One region of the Streptosporangium sp. NPDC051022 genome, then DNA from elsewhere that is predicted to be linked to it. Evidence: riboswitches for the same ligand, from Rfam matches in the RefSeq annotation. Region 1 holds a riboswitch; each other region holds the start of a gene.
The links. A riboswitch is a leader RNA that binds a small molecule or an ion and turns the genes downstream of it on or off. The one in region 1 is predicted to bind cobalamin.

Region 1 (5,867 bases):
TGCGTTCGGCCTCGGCTCCCAGGTGCCGGGCACCGACCTCGGCGACCGTCTCCGCGCTGCGGGCGACCGCGGCCAGGTCGTCGGACGGGGACTCGCAGCGCACGAGCCGTTCGATGTCGGTGATCATGTCGGTGATCATCGCGGCCTCGCGCGCCTGTTCGCGGGGCGCGGGCGCCGCGGCGGCCCGTCGCGGTTCGCCGTTCGCCGCGGCGCGGTGTTCTGTCACGGTGGGTACCTCCGATCGGCGTACCGCTCAAGCATCGTGAACCGCACCGCGAGCGAAGCTGTCCTTTCGGCCAACGTCGGCGCGCGAGGTTGGGACGCGGCGACGAAGCCGGGCCTCGGCCCGGTCAGCGGTTCTGGTCGGCCAGGACGGTTACGCGCTGCAGGTGGCGGGAGACCGCCGGCGAGTACGGCTCACGCGTGTGAAGCAGGGCGTGGTTGTCGGCGATCACCAGGTCACCGACCTGCCAGCGGTGCCGGTACAGGCGCCGGGCGTCGTACAGGGCCCGGCGGATGCCCTCCATGACGTCCGCGGGGTCGTGCCCGTCGGGAACCCGGTCCAGGTGCGTGGACCTGACGCGTGTGGCGCCCTCGGTGCGGGGGACGGGCTCGCGGAAGCGCAGCGTGAGAAAGCCGTGCTGCGGATGTGCCGTGACCAGGGGCACCTCGACCGAGTGCACCACCTCACCCTGCTCGTGGACCTCCCGGCTCTCGTAGCGGAAGGTGAGGCTCCGCCACAGGGCCCGGGTGGCCGGATCGGCGTCGGCCAGCACTCCGGCGGTGTCGCAGAACAGGGTCGCCCCCGGTTCGTGAGCCGGAGGCGCCTGCAGGCACTGGAAGATCTCCAGTGCGGGTGTGGGGTCGTGGACGCCGTCCCAGTGCATCGGCATGAAGCCCGAATCGTCGAAGATCTTGCGGGGGTTGGGCCGCGTCCGGATGTCGAGCACGGTCTTACCGGGTGGCGAGCCCCAGCGCTGCGGGGTGCCCAGAGCGCCCGCGAACCCCTCCAGCTCGGTTTCGGTGACCGGCCCGCACCATCCGCGTACGACGATCAGGCGATGATCGCGGATCAGGCTCCGCACCGAATCGGCGGGCAGCCGGTGCAGCCCGGTGCCGGCGTCGTGGGCACGTGCGATCAGTTCGACGCCGAACGGCCGCAGGGGAATGTGCGCCCAGGCCGGGTGGAGGGTCGAGGCTTCGGAGAAGGTCATGGTGTGCACCTGTCTTGTCTGCGGCCGTGGCTTCGGGCGGCGCTTCACGCCGGACGCGGAAAACGTCGACGTCACACTTCGATATCAGATAGTTACTCATGGTAGCGTTGCGGTGTCATGCCGGGCTCGCACCACGCACGGCGCGGCCAGGAGCGGACAGGTTCGAGAACACCCAGGCCGGTCGAGACAGAGCGTGTCATCGGCCCGTCTCGGTCATCCCGTCTCGGCCGCGACGTCCTGGCGCCGGGAGGGGAGGCGCGTGCGCCTCCAGCGGGTCGGCCGATCGGGCACGCATGGCCACGTCGGCGGCGCCCGGCGTCCGGCGACGAGCAATTGAGGAAACGTGCGTAACTGGCCACTCTTCGACCTGTCTGTCACATCGCCCCGCCTGGAGCTCCGCAGCCCGTCGCTGACGGAGCTCGACGAACTCGCCGACGTGGCGGCCCGCGGTGTGCACGACGAGGGGGACATGCCGTTCATCGTGCCGTGGTCGGCCGCCGAGCCCTCTCAGCGGGCCAGGAGCACCGTCCGGGAGTGCTTCCGCTCATGGGCCGAGTTCACCCCGAGCCGGTGGACGCTCAGCTTCGCGGTGATCCATGAGGGGCAGGTGATCGGCCTGCAGGCGCTCAAGGCCGTCGACTTCCCCGTCACCCGCGAGGTCAAGACCTCCACCTGGCTGGGGCGCGGCTTTCAGGGCCGGGGCCTGGGAACCGAACTGCGTGCCGTGGTGCACCACCTGGCCTTCGCCGGACTGCGCGCCGAACACATGACGACGGTCGCGTTCGCGGACAACCACGCCTCGATCGCGGTCTACGGAAAGTTCGACTACCTGCAGGACGGGATCAACGTGGTCGACCGCCAGGGCGAGGCGGCGGTCGGGCGCCGCTTCCGCCTGCCCCGGGCCCGCTGGGCGCCGCGGGACGACATCAAGATCCACAACCTGGAGCGGTGTCTCCCGCTCTTCGGTCTCTGACCCTCGTTTCCGTTCGTTTCCGCAGGTTCCGCACGCGCCTGCCCGACTCACCGCGATGACCGCTGTTCAGCCAGAGATGCCAACCGTACGTGAGGATGTGTGATGGTAGAGATCATCGGAGCCGGCCTTGGCCGTACCGGCACCTATTCACTGCAGGCCGCCTTGACCCGGCTCGGATACGGCCCCTGCCATCACATGTCGTCGCTGGGTGAGGATCCGCGCCTGCTGGCGGAGTGGACGGCCGTCGCCCGCGGCCAGGCCCCCGACTGGCGCCGGTTGCTCACCGGCTTCCGGTCGGCGGTGGACTGGCCCGCGGCGGCCTTCTGGCGGCAGCTGCTGGAGACCTATCCGGAGGCCAAGGTGGTGCTCACCGTTCGCGACCCGCGAAGCTGGTATGCCAGCGCCCACAGGACGATCTACCGTTACACCGCTCTCCAGCCCGGCCTCGGCGGCGCTCTGACCTGGCTGGAGGACAGACTCTCGGTCTCCATCCGGCGCCGCAGGGAAATCTGCCGCCGGCTGATCTGGGACGGCGTCTTCGACGGCCGATTCCAGGATCCCCGGTACGCGATGGAGATCTTCCAGCGGCACAACGAGGAGGTCCGCGCGTGGGTCCCCGGGCACCGGCTCCTGGTCTTCGAGGTGTCGCAGGGCTGGCGGCCGCTTTGCGACTTCCTCGGCGCCGACGTCCCGGACGAACCGTTTCCGCATCTCAACGACGCGGCCGAATTCCGGCGTCTGGCGGCGCTGCGGCAGTGGCGGACGCTCACACTGCGCAAGACGGTCGCGGTCGGGGGAGCGGCCATCCGATGATCGGCCAGGCGGCCGCGGGATGGGAATGGATCAACGACTTCCTCACTCTCCCGCATCCAGAGATAGGGCGGAGCGGGCCGGTCTGCCCGTTCGTCATGCCCGCGATCAAGAACGGCACCCTGCACTTCAGCACCCGCCGGATCGGCCCTCCCGGCGACGCGGGCCACCTGACCGCGCTCATCGAGAACCTGGTCGACGAGTTCTCCGTCATGGCCTGGGCCCAGCCCAACAGGACACTGCACGCGATGGTCGCGGTCATCGCCGGCCTGCCGCCGGAGCGGGTGAGCGCGCTGGACGAAGCGCACGCCATGGTCAAGCGCCGGATGGTGCGGCGTGGACTGATGCTCGGTCAGTTCCATCCGGACTGTGCCGAGACGGCGGCCAGGAACCCCTCCTTCGCCGTGGCGCGTTCCCCTGTCCCCATGCTGGCCCTGCGCAACATGGCCTTCCACGACCTGCTCTTCCTGCATCAGGACCGGGAGTGGTTCGCGGCCTACGCCGACAGGTACGGCCGGCGCTACGAGACCGGCCAGGCTCGCGACGCGTTCCTGACCACCCTCTACGAACAGGCCTGTCAGCGCTGGCGGACACCCCTGTGACCCCGGAAGCCGGAAGACGCCCCGGGCCGGGAGCCGCCGGACCGGATCCGCCTGCCGGACAGGACGTGTCGTGCGGCAGAACCCGGTGACGTCGTTCACAGATCCGGGTTTCGCCCGCCTATGAAACATTCCGGGGCTTGTGAGATGATGCGGCCGCAGGCGACGGCGGAACGAGGAAACCGGTGTGAATCCGGTGCGGTCCCGCCACTGTGATCGGCGAGCGAATCCCGAACAGGCCACTGCCCGTGCGCGGGTGGGAAGGCCGGGACGAGCTTCGACCCGAGAGCCAGGAGACTCACGCGGTCGCCTCCTCACAGGAATTGGGGCGGATCTCCCCAAGAGAGGAACGGTGGTCGCCATGCCGCTCATCCGGCGTGACGTCTTTTCCGCTGCCCGCGGTACGGGCCTCTTGTGGTGATCCGGCTCCTCACCCGCCGCGGGCGCTGTCGAGGAACAGCGGTCGCGGCCCGTCCCCGGGAGACCACAGATGGGCCTCATCCGCCCGATCGGCGGCGCGCTGTTCGCCGTCCTGCTCACCGTCACCGTCACCGCCTGCGGCACCGGCGATCCGAGTACCCCCCAGGCGTCCTCACCGTCCTCGGCGGCCGCCGACGGCCGCTGCGTCACCTCCTATGACGCGGGCACGGACTACTTCCCGGTCAAGCAGACCCTGAAGCACGCGACGAACGTCACCCTCACCTACGCCGGGAACTACCAGGTGATCACGGTCAAGCAGCCCGCGCCGGGCGCCAAGCCGGAGACGTATGTCCTGGTGCGCTGTGGTACACCTGCCCCGCAGCTGACGGGGGCGCTGGCCGGGGCGGTGACGGTGCAGACCCCGATCCGGACCCTGTACTCCGCCTCGACCACCCACCTGCCCCTCATCACCTCGCTCGGCGTGCTGGACCGGCTCAAAGCGGTCTCCTCGGCCGGATACATCACCTCACCGGAGGTGCTGGCACAGGTGAAGGCCGGGGCGATCACCGAGTACGCCGCCGGAGGGGAGGTGGACACAGAGAAGGTCATCGCGGCCAGGCCGGACGCGCTGATGACCGGCGGCACCGAGGACAAGTCCTACGGCCCGCTGCGCCAGGCCGGGGTCGCGGTGGTCGCCAACGCCGAGTGGCTGGAGTCCACCGCGCTGGGCAGGGCCGAGTGGATCAAGGTGATGGCCGCGCTGACCGGCACCGAGGCCAAGGCCGCCGAGGTTTTCGGCAAGGTCGAGGCCGACTACGCGGCTCTGGCGGCCAAGGTCAAGGCGGCCACCCCGGTCACGGCGCTGCCGGGGCAGATGTACCAGGGGCAGTGGTCGATGCCGAACGGCGGCAGCTACGTCGCAGGACTGATCAAGAACGCGGGCGGCACCTATCCGTGGGAGCAGACGTCCGGCCCCGGCAGCACGACGCTGGACCTGGAGGCCGTCCTGTCCAAGGCCAAGGACGCCAAGGTCTGGCTGGCCACCGTCAACGACTGGAAGTCCCTGGCCGACGTGGAGAAGTCCGACGCCCGCTACGCCAAGTTCGGCGCCTTCGAGACCGGGAACGTCTGGTCGGCCAACAAGGCGCTGGGACCCGGCGGCGGCAACGACTTCTATGAGCGCGGCGTCGCACGTCCCGACCTGGTCCTGGCCGACCTGGTCGCGATCCTGCACCCCGACCTGGAACCGGGTCACGAGTTCACCTTCTACCAGAAGATGATCAAGTGACGGCTCCGGCCGTCACCGGAAGCGTCCTGGCTCGTCCGGCGGCGGTGGTGAACCGCCGCCGGACGGCCGTACTGTCGGGTGTGGCGATCGCCGTGCCGCTCGCGTTCGCGCTGGCGGTCATGCTCGGCTCGACCTCCATCCCGGTGGAGCAGGCGCTGCGCGCGCTGGTGCGCGACGGCGCGGCCGATCCGGGAGTCCAGGAGATCGTCTGGACGGTACGGCTGCCGCGCGCGATCACCGCCGCCCTGGCCGGGGCGGCGCTGTCGGCCTCGGGGGTGCAGCTTCAGACGCTGTTCCGCAACCCGCTGGCCGAGCCGTACATCCTGGGGGTGAGCTCGGGCGCGAGCCTGGGCGTGGCTCTGATCATCATCGGCTGGGGCGGGGCGGCGGGCGCGTTCACCGCCGGTGTGGCCGGGCTCGGCCGCGCCGGGGTCGTCGTGGCCGCCTCGGCGGGCGCGGCGGCGGTGCTGGCTCTGGTGCTCGTGCTGTCGCGGCGGGTCAGGTCGGTGGTGACCCTGCTGATCATCGGGGTGATGGTGGGCTCGGCCGCAGTCTCGGTGATC
Region 2 (5,867 bases), on a different contig from region 1:
CAGTTCCGAGACGACGAGCTCCATGTTCTCGGTCAACTCGCTGAGCTTCCAGCCGATGAGCGTCCCCGTCGCGAAGCTGCGGGCGGAGTGGACCGACTCGGCCTGCGGGGGAAGCACGAATGTGGCGCTGGCCATGGCCGTGGATCCGGAGAGGAGATCACGGGCCGCGTCGGGCCACCAGCCGACGGGGGGCCACCAGTCGAGCGCCGTCCAGGAGGTTCGGGAGAGCGCGGTTTGGGCGGACTGCACAGCGATCATCATGGTGCAAACTCCCGTGCAGGTGCAAGAGCGAATGCACGTGCATAAGGTGTGTGCAACCGCTACGGTTACCCCTGAATTCGGCAATCGAGACAGAAAGGGGATCTTGTCCGCGGCTGGGGAATCTTGTGCCGCGAAGTGACAGACTGTCGATCAGGAAAGCGAGCGAGGAGCAGCCACGTGTCCATGGACCCGCCCGGTACCGGTTCCACCGTTCGGCGCATCATGCTCGGCGCAAGCCTGCGCCGGTTGCGTGAGGAGAAGGGACTACCGCGTGAGGTGGCCGGATTCCACATCCGCGCCTCGGAGTCCAAGATCAGCCGGATGGAGCTGGGCCGTGTCGGTTTCAAGACACGGGACGTGGAAGATCTGCTCACCCTGTACGGCGTGCTCGATGACGCAGAACGGCGCGGCCTGCTGGAGATGGTCCGCGAGGCGAACACCCCCGGCTGGTGGCACAAGTACGGCGATCTCCTGCCGAACTGGTTCACCACCTACGTGGGGCTGGAGGAGGCGGCGAACGTGATCCGCACCTATGAGGTGCAGTTCGTTCCCGGCCTGCTGCAGACGGCCGCCTACGCGCGCACCGTGATCCGGTTGGGCTACCCGGACGTGCCGGAGGCGGACATCGATCGTCGCGTGCACATGCGCATGCAACGTCAGGAGCGTCTGACGAAGAAGAACGGCCCACGCCTGTGGGCGGTCATCGACGAGGCGGCCCTGAAGCGCCCGATCGGAGGACGGGAGATCATGCGCGAGCAGCTCCAGCACCTGCTGGAGGTGGCCGCGCTGCCTAACATCACCATCCAGGTGATGCCCTTCCGGTTCGGTATGCACGCAGCCGAGGGTGGTGCGTTCAGCATCTTGCGGTTTCCCGAGTCCGACCTGTCGGACGTCGTTTATGTCGAGCAGCTCTGGGGTGCCCTCTACCTGGACAAGCGTGAGGACATCGATCCATACCTCACGGCCATGGAGCAGCTGTGCGTGGAAAGCACCACGCCTGGGGGCACCGCCGAGATCCTCGGCGACCTTCTCAGAGAGATCTAAATGAAGCACACCTACAACGGCATGCCCGCCACGGACCTGGCCGGGGCGAGTTGGCGTAAGAGTCGTCACAGCAACTCGACGGGCAACTGCGTCGAGCTGGCCGAACTGCCCGATGGCAGTATCGCGGTCCGGAACTCCCGTTTTCCCGGGGGGCCGGCACTGATTTACACCCGCGACGAGATCCGCGCGCTGGTGCTCGGGGTGAAGGACGGGGAGTTCGACAGCCTTACGGTGTAACGCCGTTTTTACATCAGGCGCGCCTGGTTAACCTCCGCGCGCCGGTGACGTAACTCGGGGAGCGGGTCGGCAGGGAAGAGTTTGGGTCAGCCAGCGAATGGGGGCCCAAGCCGTGTTCGACCAGATGACCCTGTATCCCGTGGCCGACGACGTGCTGTTCGCACCGGGCGGTCGCGTTGTGATCCGCACATATGGCGTCGCCTCACAGGCCACAGGCGACGGTGCGACCACTCCGGTGTCCTACCGCACATGGGTCACCGGAGTACGCGACCAGCCCCGTTACTGGCGGTGGAACCACTTCGAGGAAGCCCGCCGCGGTCACCGAGGGGTCCTCGAGTGGCTGACGGGCCGCGGTCCACGACCCGGCGTCACAGCCGTCTGAACGATCCGGTCCCGATCCCCGGGACCCGGATCCGGACTCCGGGCCCGGCTCGGTCCCGGACCGGGCGCCCGCTTCCGCGCCGGACACCCGGCCGGGCGGCACGCGCCCTCAGGCGGGAGCGTTCCAGGTGAGCACGACCGGCTCACCGTGTTCGAAGCCCAGCCGGGAGTAGGTGCCGGTGTCCAGGCGGAAGAGACGGCCGTCCTGCGGAGGCAGGCCGAGCCACCGGGCGCACAGCACCCGCAGGAAGTGACCGTGGGCGACCGCGACGACTTCGCCGTCGGCGGCGCGAGCCCTGGCGATCACCCGGTCGGCGCGCGCGGCGACCTCCTCCGCTCTCTCGCCGGGATGCTCGGCGTCACCTGGGATGACTCCGTCACGCCACAGGTGCCAGCCGGGACGCGTCCGCCGGATCTCCGGGGTCGTGATGCCCTCGTAGCCGCCGTAGTCCCACTCCCACAGGTCCGGGTCGACCTCGTAGGCGTCCAGCCCGGCGAGCTCGGCCGTACGGCGGGCCCGCCGGGCGGGGCTGACCAGGGTCAGGCCGAAGGACCTGCCCTTGACCAGCGGCGCGAGAGCCCGCGCCTGGTCCTCGCCCCTGCCGGTCAGCCGCAGATCGGTACGCCCGGTGTGGCGCCCGTCCCTGCTCCACTCGGTCTCGCCGTGCCGCAGCAGAATCATCTCGTCCATAGGGAACCCATCATGCCGGTACGGCCCGCGCCGCCCGGCCGATGCCTCACGGGTTCCCTCCACGTCCTCGCGCGCCGCTCCCCGCGAAGGGCTCCGGAACGCCGTGCCCGGGGCGCGGTCCGGGTACGGCCCGAGCGCGCGATCGGGTGACGGAGGCGTGAGAAGCTGGGGCGGTGACGATATCCGTGGGTTTGGTGGGCGCGGGGCCGTGGGCGGAGATGGTGCACGCGCCGATGCTGGCCGCCGGACCGGACACGCGCCTGGTGGGCGTGTGGGCCCGGCGCCCCGAGGCCGCCGCCAGATTCGGCGTCCCGGTCTTCAAGCGCGTCGAGGAGCTGTTCGACAACTGCGAGGCGGTCGCGTTCTCGGTGCCGCCCGCCGTACAGGCCGAGCTCGGCGTGCTCGCCGCCAAGGCGGGCAAGGCGCTGCTGCTGGAGAAACCGCTCGCCGCCGACCTGGACGGGGCCCGGCGGCTGGCCGGCGCGGTCGCCGAGGCGGGCGTGCCCTCCCAGATGGTTCTCACCTGGCGATACTCGGAGGCGACCAGGGCGTTCCTGGCCAGGGTCTCGGCCCTCGAACCGTTCGGCGGTCACGCGGCCAACGTCTCCGGGGCCCTGCTGGGCGACTTCACTTCCCCGTGGCGGCTGGAGCACGGCGCGATCCTCGACGTCGGCCCGCACATGATCGACATGCTGGACGCCGCGCTCGGCCGTGTCGTCGGCGTACGCGCCCACGGTAACCCGAGGGGATGGGTCGGCCTGCTGCTGGAACACGAGACGGGCGCGATCAGCGAGGCCTCGCTGTGCATGAGCGTGCCCGGTGAGACACCGCCCTCCCACGTGGACATCTACGGCCGTCTCGGCCACCAGCGCCTCGAGGGCGACCGGCTCGGCTCCGACGTCTTCGCCGTGATGCTCGCCGAGTTCGCCGAGACCGTCGAGCACGGCGGCGGCCACCCCCTCGACGCCGCGCACGGCCTGCGCCTGCAGGAGATCATCGCCGCGGCCGAACGACACCTCGGCTGACACCTCCACCTTCACGAACCCCCGCCCCGCCCCCGCGGCTTCCCACGCCCCTCCGGAGGTACGGGCACCGGGCGGAAAGGCCCGTGACGCGGGGTGAAGGCCCCGTGTCCAAACCTTGACGTGGGCTGCTCAGGGGGGATTGATAACGTTTATCCGACGCACGGCGCGTAGCGAAGTCCGGTGTGAGTCCGGCGCTGTCCCGCAACTGTCATGATCCTCAGGATCGAGCCAGGTCGCCTTCCGCCGTGCCGACGTCGTCGACCCTCGTGGAAAGGGTGACCCCGTCCCTTCACGGGTCTCTCTGTTCCGATGACCGAAAGGACCCCCGCGTGAGGCCCGTACCTCCCGCCCTCATCGGCGTGCTGCTCGGTGTGCTGACCCTGGCCGGATGCGGTCAGAGTTCCACCGCCCCCCAGGACGCGACCGCGACGTCGCCGGCGCCCTCCTCGGCGTCCACGGCAGGATCCCCGGGATCCACAGGGGCCGCGGGCTTCCCCGTCACGGTGCAGGCGGGCAACGGTCCCGTCGTCGTCCCGAAGAGGCCCGAACGGATCGTCTCGCTGTCACCGACCGCCACCGAGAGCCTCTTCGCCGTCGGCGCGGGCGCCCAGGTCGTCGCGGTCGACGACCAGTCCAACTACCCGGCGGAGGCGCCCAAGAGCAGCCTGTCCGGCTTCAAGCCGAACGTCGAGGCGATCGTCGCCCAGAAGCCCGACCTGATCGTGCTCGCCAACGACATCGACGGCGTCGTCGCCAAGCTGGGCACGCTCGGCGTGCCGGTGCTGCTCGAACCCGCCGCGACCAAGTTCGACGACGCCTACGACCAGATCGCCGACCTCGGCGCGGCCACCGGCAACCAGGCCAAGGCCGATGAGGTGGTCACCGGCATGAAGGAGCGGATCGAGACGCTGGCCGCCGCCGCGCCCCGGGACAAGAAGCTCACCTACTACCACGAGCTGGACAGCACCCCCTACTCGGTCACGTCCACCACCTTCATCGGCCAGGTCTACGGCCTGTTCGGCCTGACCAACATCGCCGACAAGGCCCCCGAGGCGGCGGGCGGCTATCCCAAGCTGTCGGCCGAGTTCGTCGCCAAGGCCGACCCGGACCTCGTCTTCCTGGCCGACACCAAGTGCTGCGGCCAGTCGAAGGAGACCCTGGCCAAACGTCCCGGCTGGTCCGGCCTCTCCGCGATCAAGAACGACCAGGTCGTCCTCCTCGACGACGACATCGCCTCCCGCTGGGGGCCCCGGGTCGCCGACCTCGCCGAGCAGGTCGGCGCCGCCGTCAAGAAAGCCGCGACCAGCTAAGTGACCGACCTCTCCCGCCCCGAGGCCTCGCTCGGTGGCGATCCGGCACCTCGGCCCGGGGGTGACCCGTCACCCCCGCCCGGCGGTGGCGCCGAGCCCCGGGCGGCCGGGTTCCGTCCGCCGCGGGCGACCGGGCTCCGCCCGCCGGTGGCGGTCGCGGCCTCCTGCGTCCTGCTGGCGAGCATGTTCGCGGCCCTGCTGATCGGCGCGGCGGGCATCGAGCCGCAGAAGGTGGCGCTGCAACTGCTCGACTGGCTGCCCTTCGTCTCGGTCGACTCGGGACTGGCACCGGTCGAGAAGGGGCTGCTGTTCGAGCTCCGGCTGCCCAGGGTCCTGCTCGCCGCGATCGTCGGCGGCCTGCTGGCCTGCGCGGGCGCCGGATACCAGGGGGTGTTCCGCAACCCGCTGGCCGACCCCTACCTGCTGGGCGCCGCCGCGGGAGCGGGGCTGGCGACCACGGCGGCGATCGTGTTCGCCAGGGGCGACGGCAACACGCTCCTCATCCCGGTCGCCGCGTTCGCCGGGGCCATCGGCGGCGTGCTGCTCGCCTACGCGCTGGGCAACGTCGCGGGCCTGCGCGGCGGCACAGCCACGCTGGTCCTCGCGGGCGTGGCCGTCACCTCCTTCCTCACCGCGATCCAGACCTTCCTGCAACAGCTCAACGTGGAGGAACTCCAGCGGGTCTACGGCTGGATCCTGGGCAACGTCGGCGGTGGCTGGGAGCAGGTCAGGCTGGTCGTGCCGTACGCCCTGGTCTCGGTGGTGGTCATGCTGCTGTACGGCAGGCTGCTGGACGTCCTGTCGGTCGGCGACGACGAGGCGGCGGGTCTCGGCGTCGACGTCGCCCGGGTCCGGCTCGTCGTGCTGCTGGCCGCCTCCCTGGCGACCGCCTCGGCCGTCGCGGTCAGCGGGCTGATC
Region 3 (5,867 bases), on a different contig from region 1:
CCTCCCCGGTGCCGAGGTGGGCGGCGAGGTTGATCGAGCCGAGGTTGCAGACGGCGGTCTCCGCGTCGCCGGTGACCTCCAGGATCTCGGTGCAGAGATTCGACAGGTGGATGACGTTCTCGGGACGGGCCGTCTGGTTGGAGGTGCGGTTGGCGGCGTCCTTGAAGGTCATCCAGCCGTTGCCGGTCTGGGCGAGGGTGCGCATCATCCGGCCGTACAGCGCGCGGGCCTGGACCCGCCTGACGAACCGGCCCTCGGCCTCGGCGGCCCGGTAGGCTTCGTCGAAGGCGTCGCCGTACAGGTCGGTCAGGTGCGGCACCTCCTTGGGGTCGAACAGCGACCACGTCTCGTCGGCCTCGACCCGGCGCATGAACTCGTCGGGGATCCAGTTGGCCAGGTTCAGGTTGTGCGTGCGGCGGGCCTCCTCCCCGGTGTTGTCGCGCAGTTCGAGGAACTCCTCGACGTCGGCGTGCCAGGGCTCCAGGTAGACGCAGGCCGCGCCCTTGCGGCGGCCGCCCTGGTTGACCGCGGCGACGCTGGCGTCCAGCGTGCGCAGCCAGGGCACGATGCCGTTGGAGTGGCCGTTGGTACCCCGGATCAGCGAGCCCCGCGAGCGGACGCGGGTCCAGGAGACGCCGATCCCCCCGGCGTACTTCGACAGCCGCGCGACCTGCCCGTAGCGCTCGTAGATGGCCTCCAGCTCGTCACGGGGCGAGTCGAGCAGGAAGCACGACGACAGCTGGGGCCTGCGCGAGCCGGAGTTGAACAGGGTCGGCGAGCTGGGCAGGTAGGCCAGGGCGGCCATGAGCGCGTACAGCTCGGCGGCCTCCTCGACCGTCTCCGACAGGCCGCAGGCCACGCGCAGGAAGAAGTGCTGCGGGCGCTCGAGGACCTTGCGGGTCCGCGGGTGGCGCAGCAGGTAGCGGTCGTAGACGGTGCGCAGCCCGAAGTACTCGAACCGGTCGTCGGCGTCCGGCGCGATCAGCGCGTCGAGCGCCTCGGCGTGGGCGGCCACGAACGCGGCCAGCCGGTCCTGGAGGAGTCCGGCGGCGTGGGTCGCGGCGATCGACTCGGAGAAGGTCCGGACCCCGTGCCCGGCCGCCTCGTCGGCGATCAGTTCGGCCAGCAACCGCGCGGCGACCTTGGAGTTCTCCGGATCGGTGATCACCCGGGCGGCGGCCTCCTCGATGGCCAGCCTGCGGTCGTCCCGCTCTCTCCCGCTCTCCTCCGCGACATCGATCAAGGTCTGTGTCACGTGTTACCCCTCGCGCGCTCGTGTTCCCCGTACGGCTCCCGCCGGAGGACGCGCGTCCACGGGCGGTCCCCGGGCACGCCGGACCGCCTCGTTCCGCGGACCCTCCCTCGAGGCCCTGGACAGTTCCCATGGCCGAGCCCACCTCGCCCGGCACGCCGCGGGCCGCTCTGCGCGTCCCCCGGTGCCCGGCTCGGCTTCCTCAGCCACGTGTCACCGGCAGGTCTTCGGACTCACAGGCACCTTGCACACTTCTACTGGCCGTCGCTTCCCAGGCATGGCTCACCCAGTGCTCATGACGGCGGTCGTTCCCGTTCACCGCTGCGGGGCAGTCCCGGACTCGCACCGGGTTCCCTCTTACCTCGCCCCCTCGGGCGAACCAGCAACAAGCAGGATCCTACATCTAGTGCCGCCCGACGCAACTACCCCAACAACTTGTGTCGAAGGAGCTGAGTAGCCCGAGTTCGCCGAGAACTCCCCGGGTTCGGCGGGTCTCGGTGACGATCCACTGGCGGAACTCGTCGCCGCTCAGATAGACCCGGTTCCAGCCGTTGGCCGCGCACAGTGCCTGCCAGCGGGGCGAGGCGTCGATCCGGTCGCACAGCGCGACGGCCTCGTCCCGGTCCCGCGGGCTCATGCCGCGCGGGCCGAACACGCCGCACCAGTCGGCGTACTCGAGCCGGATCTCCCGCTCCATCAAAGTCGGCGCGTCGATGCCGTCGATCCGCTCGCTGGAGGAGACGACCAGCGGCCGCACACGGCCCGCGGCGATCTCCGGCAGGAAGGCCCGGGCCGATCCCAGGAGCGCGGCCACCCGCCCCTCCTGCAGGGCCTCGACGCCCTCGGCCCCGCCGGGGTAGCCCGCGTAGTCCAGCAGCCTGACGTCCACGCCGAGGCATTTGCCGATCATGCCGTAGAGCACGTGGTCGGAGCCGCCGTCCAGCCTGCCGCCGACCACCAGCTCGGCCGGGTTGCGGCGGAGCACCGCGGCGAAGTCCTCGAAGGTGCGCAGCAGGGAGTTGGTGGAGACGACCAGGGCGGTCCAGTCGCCGACCAGCCTGGCCAGCGGGGTGGTCGCCGCCATCACGGAGGCGACGTTGGCGATCTCCGCGCCCGCCACCACCGGCATGCCCGCCAGGAGCAGCCTGCCGTCGCGCGCGAACGGGCCGCGGGCGGCGAAGGCGCTCAGCGCGGCCGCGCCGACCCCGCCCGGCTGGTTGCTGACCTCGACCGCGCCGGCCAGCCCGTCCCCGGTCAGGATCGCGGCCAGCGCGCGGGCGGCCTGGTCCCACCCCTGCCCGCGGGGGGCGGGCACGACGATGGTCAGCCTGCCCGCCGGAGCCGCGCCGGAGTCGCCCAGCCTGTCACAGCCGCAGGTGGCGGCCATGACCCCCAGCGCGAGCGCGAAGAACCGCCTACGGTGCATAAGCACCCCTTAGCCCGAGATCCCCCAAACCTCTAGATACTTCACGCTACAGGGCAATTACTTTCCGTAGTACATGTCGGGGGTATAGCCTCGCGAGATCACTCCACCGTGACGCTCTTGGCGAGGTTGCGAGGCTTGTCCACGTCCCGCTCCAGGGCGACGGCGGCGTGGTAGGCGAACAGCTGCAGCGGGATCGACAGCAGGATCGGGTCAAGCTCGGTCTCGTTCTTGGGCACCACGAGGCAGTCGTCGGCCAGCTTCGGGTCGGCCGTACGGTGCCCGACCATGAGCACCCGCCCGCCGCGCGCGCGGATCTCCCCCAGCGTGGTGAGGTTCTTGTCCAGCAGCTCGTCGTCCGGGACGATCGCCACGGTCGGCATCTCGGGACCGATCAGCGCCAGCGGCCCGTGCTTGAGCTCGCTGGCCGGGTAGGCCTCGGCGTGCACGTAGGAGATCTCCTTGAGCTTCTGCGCGCCCTCCCTGGCCACCGGGTATCCCCGGACCCGTCCGACGAACATCATGCTCGGCGAGCCGGCGTACTTGTGCGCGAGCTCCCTGATCTCCGGCTCCAGGGCGAGGATCTGCTTGATCTGGTCCGGCAGCGCGCGCAGGCCCTCGCAGATGCGGCGGCCGTCCGCCGGGGACAGGTCGCGTACCCGGCCCAGGTGGAGCGCCAGCAGCGCGAAAGCCACCGCGGTCGAGGTGAACGCCTTGGTGCTGGCCACCGAGACCTCGGGGCCGGCGTGCAGGTAGACACCGCCGTCGACCTCGCGGGCGATGGCGCTGCCGACGGTGTTGACTATGCCGAGCACCCTGCCGCCCTTGCGCTTGACCTCCTGGACCGCGGCGAGGGTGTCGTAGGTCTCCCCCGACTGGCTGATCGCCACGTAGAGGGTGTCGTGCTCCACGACCGGGCTGCGGTAGCGGAACTCGCTGGCGGGCTCGGCGTCGGCCGGGATCCGCGACAGCTCCTCGATGAGCTGGGCGCCGATCTGGCCCGAGTAGTAGGCGGAGCCACAGCCGATGATCTTCACCCGCCGGAAGGAGCGGGTCTCCCGGGCGTCCATGTTGAGACCGCCCAGGTGGGCGATGTGGAAGCGGTCGTCGAGACGTCCGCGCAGCGTCCTGGCCACGGTCTCCGGCTGCTCGGAGATCTCCTTGAGCAGGTAGTGCTCGTAGCCGCCGGTGTCGTAGTGCCCGGCCTCCCAGTCGACGGTCAGCGGCTCCTTGGCCGTCTCCCGCGCGTCGCTGGAGAAGGTGTGGAAGCCGTCGGCCCTCAGCACCGCGAGCTCGCCGTCCTCCAGGTGCACCACCTGGCGGGTGTAGCGGACCAGCGCGGCCACGTCGGAGGCGGCGAACATCTCCTTCTCGCCGATGCCCAGCACGATCGGGCTGCCGTTGCGCGCCACGACCACCTCGCCGGGCCGCTGGGCGTCGATCACCGCGACGCCGTAGGTGCCGACGACCCGCTTGAGCGCGGCGCGGACCGCCTCCTGGAGCGAGTCGGCGTCCTCGACGGTGCGGGCGATCAGGTGGGAGAGCACCTCGGTGTCGGTCTCGGACAGGAAGACCGCGCCGTCGGCCTCCAGCTTGGCGCGCAGCTCGTCGGCGTTCTCGATGATGCCGTTGTGCACGACGGCGATGCGCTCGTCGCCGGACAGGTGCGGGTGGGCGTTGACGTCACTGGGCGCGCCGTGGGTGGCCCAGCGGGTGTGCCCGATGCCCAGGGTGCCCTTGAACCGCGCCGGTACGGCCGCCGCCAGGTCCGCGACCCTGCCCTTGACCTTGCGCATCTTCAGTCCCTTGTTGGAGACCACCACGCCGGCCGAGTCGTAGCCGCGGTACTCCAGGCGCTGCAGGCCCTCCAGCAGGATGGGGGCCGCGTCCTTCGGTCCCACGTAGGCCACGATTCCGCACATCCGACCGCTCCTTACCCGTAGACGACCCGGCGCAGCTGGCGCAGGGAGAGTTCCGGTGGCGCGACACGGCGGGCTCGGAGCTCGACGGCGATCCGGGGAAAGATCTCGTCGTTGACCAGCCCCCTGGCCTTGAGCTCGGCGTGACGCCGCTGGACGAACTCCTCGACCGGCTCGGAGAAGTAGGCCAGCACGTCCGCCACGACCCGCGCCGCCTCCCCGGGGCCGAGCGCGCTCGTCCGGGTCAGGTGGGCGATCAGGTCCTCGTGGGGATGCCATGCCGTCGACACAGACGAGGACCATACGCAGCCATAAACCGGTTTATCAAATTTCCTGCCCGATTTCGGGCAGAAAACATTGCCTTCGATCTCCCCGGCCCCTCATCGGAAACAGTCAGTATCATCTCCTCACTCTGGGTAGTCATTCGGACGGGAGGAAACCACCATGCGCCATCTGCCGGGGATCTCAATCGTTGCCGCTCTCGCCGTGCTGGTCCCGGCCGCCGCGTGGCGGACGGCGGACGGCGAGACCGGTCACGCGGCCGGAGCCGGCCCGGATCGCCGCTCCGCGGCCGGAGCCGCCGCGGGAGCGCGCGCCGTCCCCCGGGAGAGCGACGCCGCCGGCGCGACGGGCGCCACCGGCGCGGCCGGCGGGGCCCTGCCGTCGGGCACGCCCACGGGCAGGGGCAACCGGCAGGCGGCGTTCGCCCTGGCGGCACGGGCGTACGGCGTGCCGGAAAAGGTGCTGCTGGCCGTCTCCTACATGGAGTCCCGGTGGGACGACAACGACGGGCTGCCCAGCGTCTCCGGCGGCTACGGGCCCATGCACCTGGTCGACGGCCAGGCCGATCCGGGCCCGCGTCACCACACCGTCGGGGACCCGCGCGGCGACGAGACCCGGCCGCACCCGATCAAGGTCCCGGACATCGCCCCGGTCCCGCCGGAGGACACCCTGCACAGGGCGTCCGGACTGACCGGGATCGCCCCCGGCGTGCTGCGCACGGACCCGACGGCCAACGTCCAGGCGGGGGCCGCGCTGCTGGCCGACTACCAGCGGCGCGCCGGCGGGGCGCCGAGCACGGACCCGGCGCGCTGGTACGACGCGGTGGCCCGCTACTCGGGCTCGGCGGACACCTCCGCGGCACGGATCTTCGCCGACGAGGTCTACGCCGTCATCCGCGCCGGCGCCACCCGCGTGACCGACGACGGCGAGCTGGTGATCCTGCCCGCGACGCCGGAACTGCCCCCGGTGGGACCGCCGGACCGGCCCGCGC

Region 2: linked by a shared signal. The riboswitch ahead of AB0N02_RS23110 (ABC transporter substrate-binding protein) and the one ahead of AB0N02_RS22200 (ABC transporter substrate-binding protein) in region 1 are both predicted to bind cobalamin.
Region 3: linked by a shared signal. The riboswitch ahead of AB0N02_RS39665 (ribonucleoside-diphosphate reductase subunit alpha) and the one ahead of AB0N02_RS22200 (ABC transporter substrate-binding protein) in region 1 are both predicted to bind cobalamin.

The regions. Positions count from the first base shown of each region.
Region 1 covers NZ_JBFBCF010000013.1:151,440-157,306, forward strand. Annotated here, with positions in the region: gene AB0N02_RS22175 (M20 family metallopeptidase) at 1-226, opposite strand, end outside; gene AB0N02_RS22180 (TauD/TfdA family dioxygenase) at 351-1,214, opposite strand; gene AB0N02_RS22185 (GNAT family protein) at 1,558-2,187, shown strand; gene AB0N02_RS22190 (sulfotransferase family protein) at 2,290-3,000, shown strand; gene AB0N02_RS22195 (DUF6875 domain-containing protein) at 2,997-3,599, shown strand; cobalamin riboswitch at 3,734-3,915, shown strand; gene AB0N02_RS22200 (ABC transporter substrate-binding protein) at 4,087-5,304, shown strand; gene AB0N02_RS22205 (iron ABC transporter permease) at 5,301-5,867, shown strand, end outside.
Region 2 covers NZ_JBFBCF010000014.1:117,967-123,833, reverse strand. Annotated here, with positions in the region: gene AB0N02_RS23140 (ATP-binding protein) at 1-258, opposite strand, end outside; gene AB0N02_RS23135 (helix-turn-helix transcriptional regulator) at 484-1,305, shown strand; gene AB0N02_RS23130 (DUF397 domain-containing protein) at 1,306-1,542, shown strand; gene AB0N02_RS23125 (hypothetical protein) at 1,655-1,924, shown strand; gene AB0N02_RS23120 (histidine phosphatase family protein) at 2,033-2,614, opposite strand; gene AB0N02_RS23115 (Gfo/Idh/MocA family oxidoreductase) at 2,788-3,639, shown strand; adenosylcobalamin (AdoCbl) riboswitch at 3,783-3,923, shown strand; gene AB0N02_RS23110 (ABC transporter substrate-binding protein) at 3,969-4,949, shown strand; gene AB0N02_RS23105 (iron ABC transporter permease) at 5,133-5,867, shown strand, end outside.
Region 3 covers NZ_JBFBCF010000037.1:59,404-65,270, forward strand. Annotated here, with positions in the region: gene AB0N02_RS39665 (ribonucleoside-diphosphate reductase subunit alpha) at 1-1,255, opposite strand, end outside; cobalamin riboswitch at 1,453-1,651, opposite strand; gene AB0N02_RS39670 (tripartite tricarboxylate transporter substrate-binding protein) at 1,656-2,678, opposite strand; gene glmS (glutamine--fructose-6-phosphate transaminase (isomerizing)) at 2,777-4,597, opposite strand; gene AB0N02_RS39680 (hypothetical protein) at 4,609-4,884, opposite strand; gene AB0N02_RS39685 (N-acetylmuramoyl-L-alanine amidase) at 5,039-5,867, shown strand, end outside.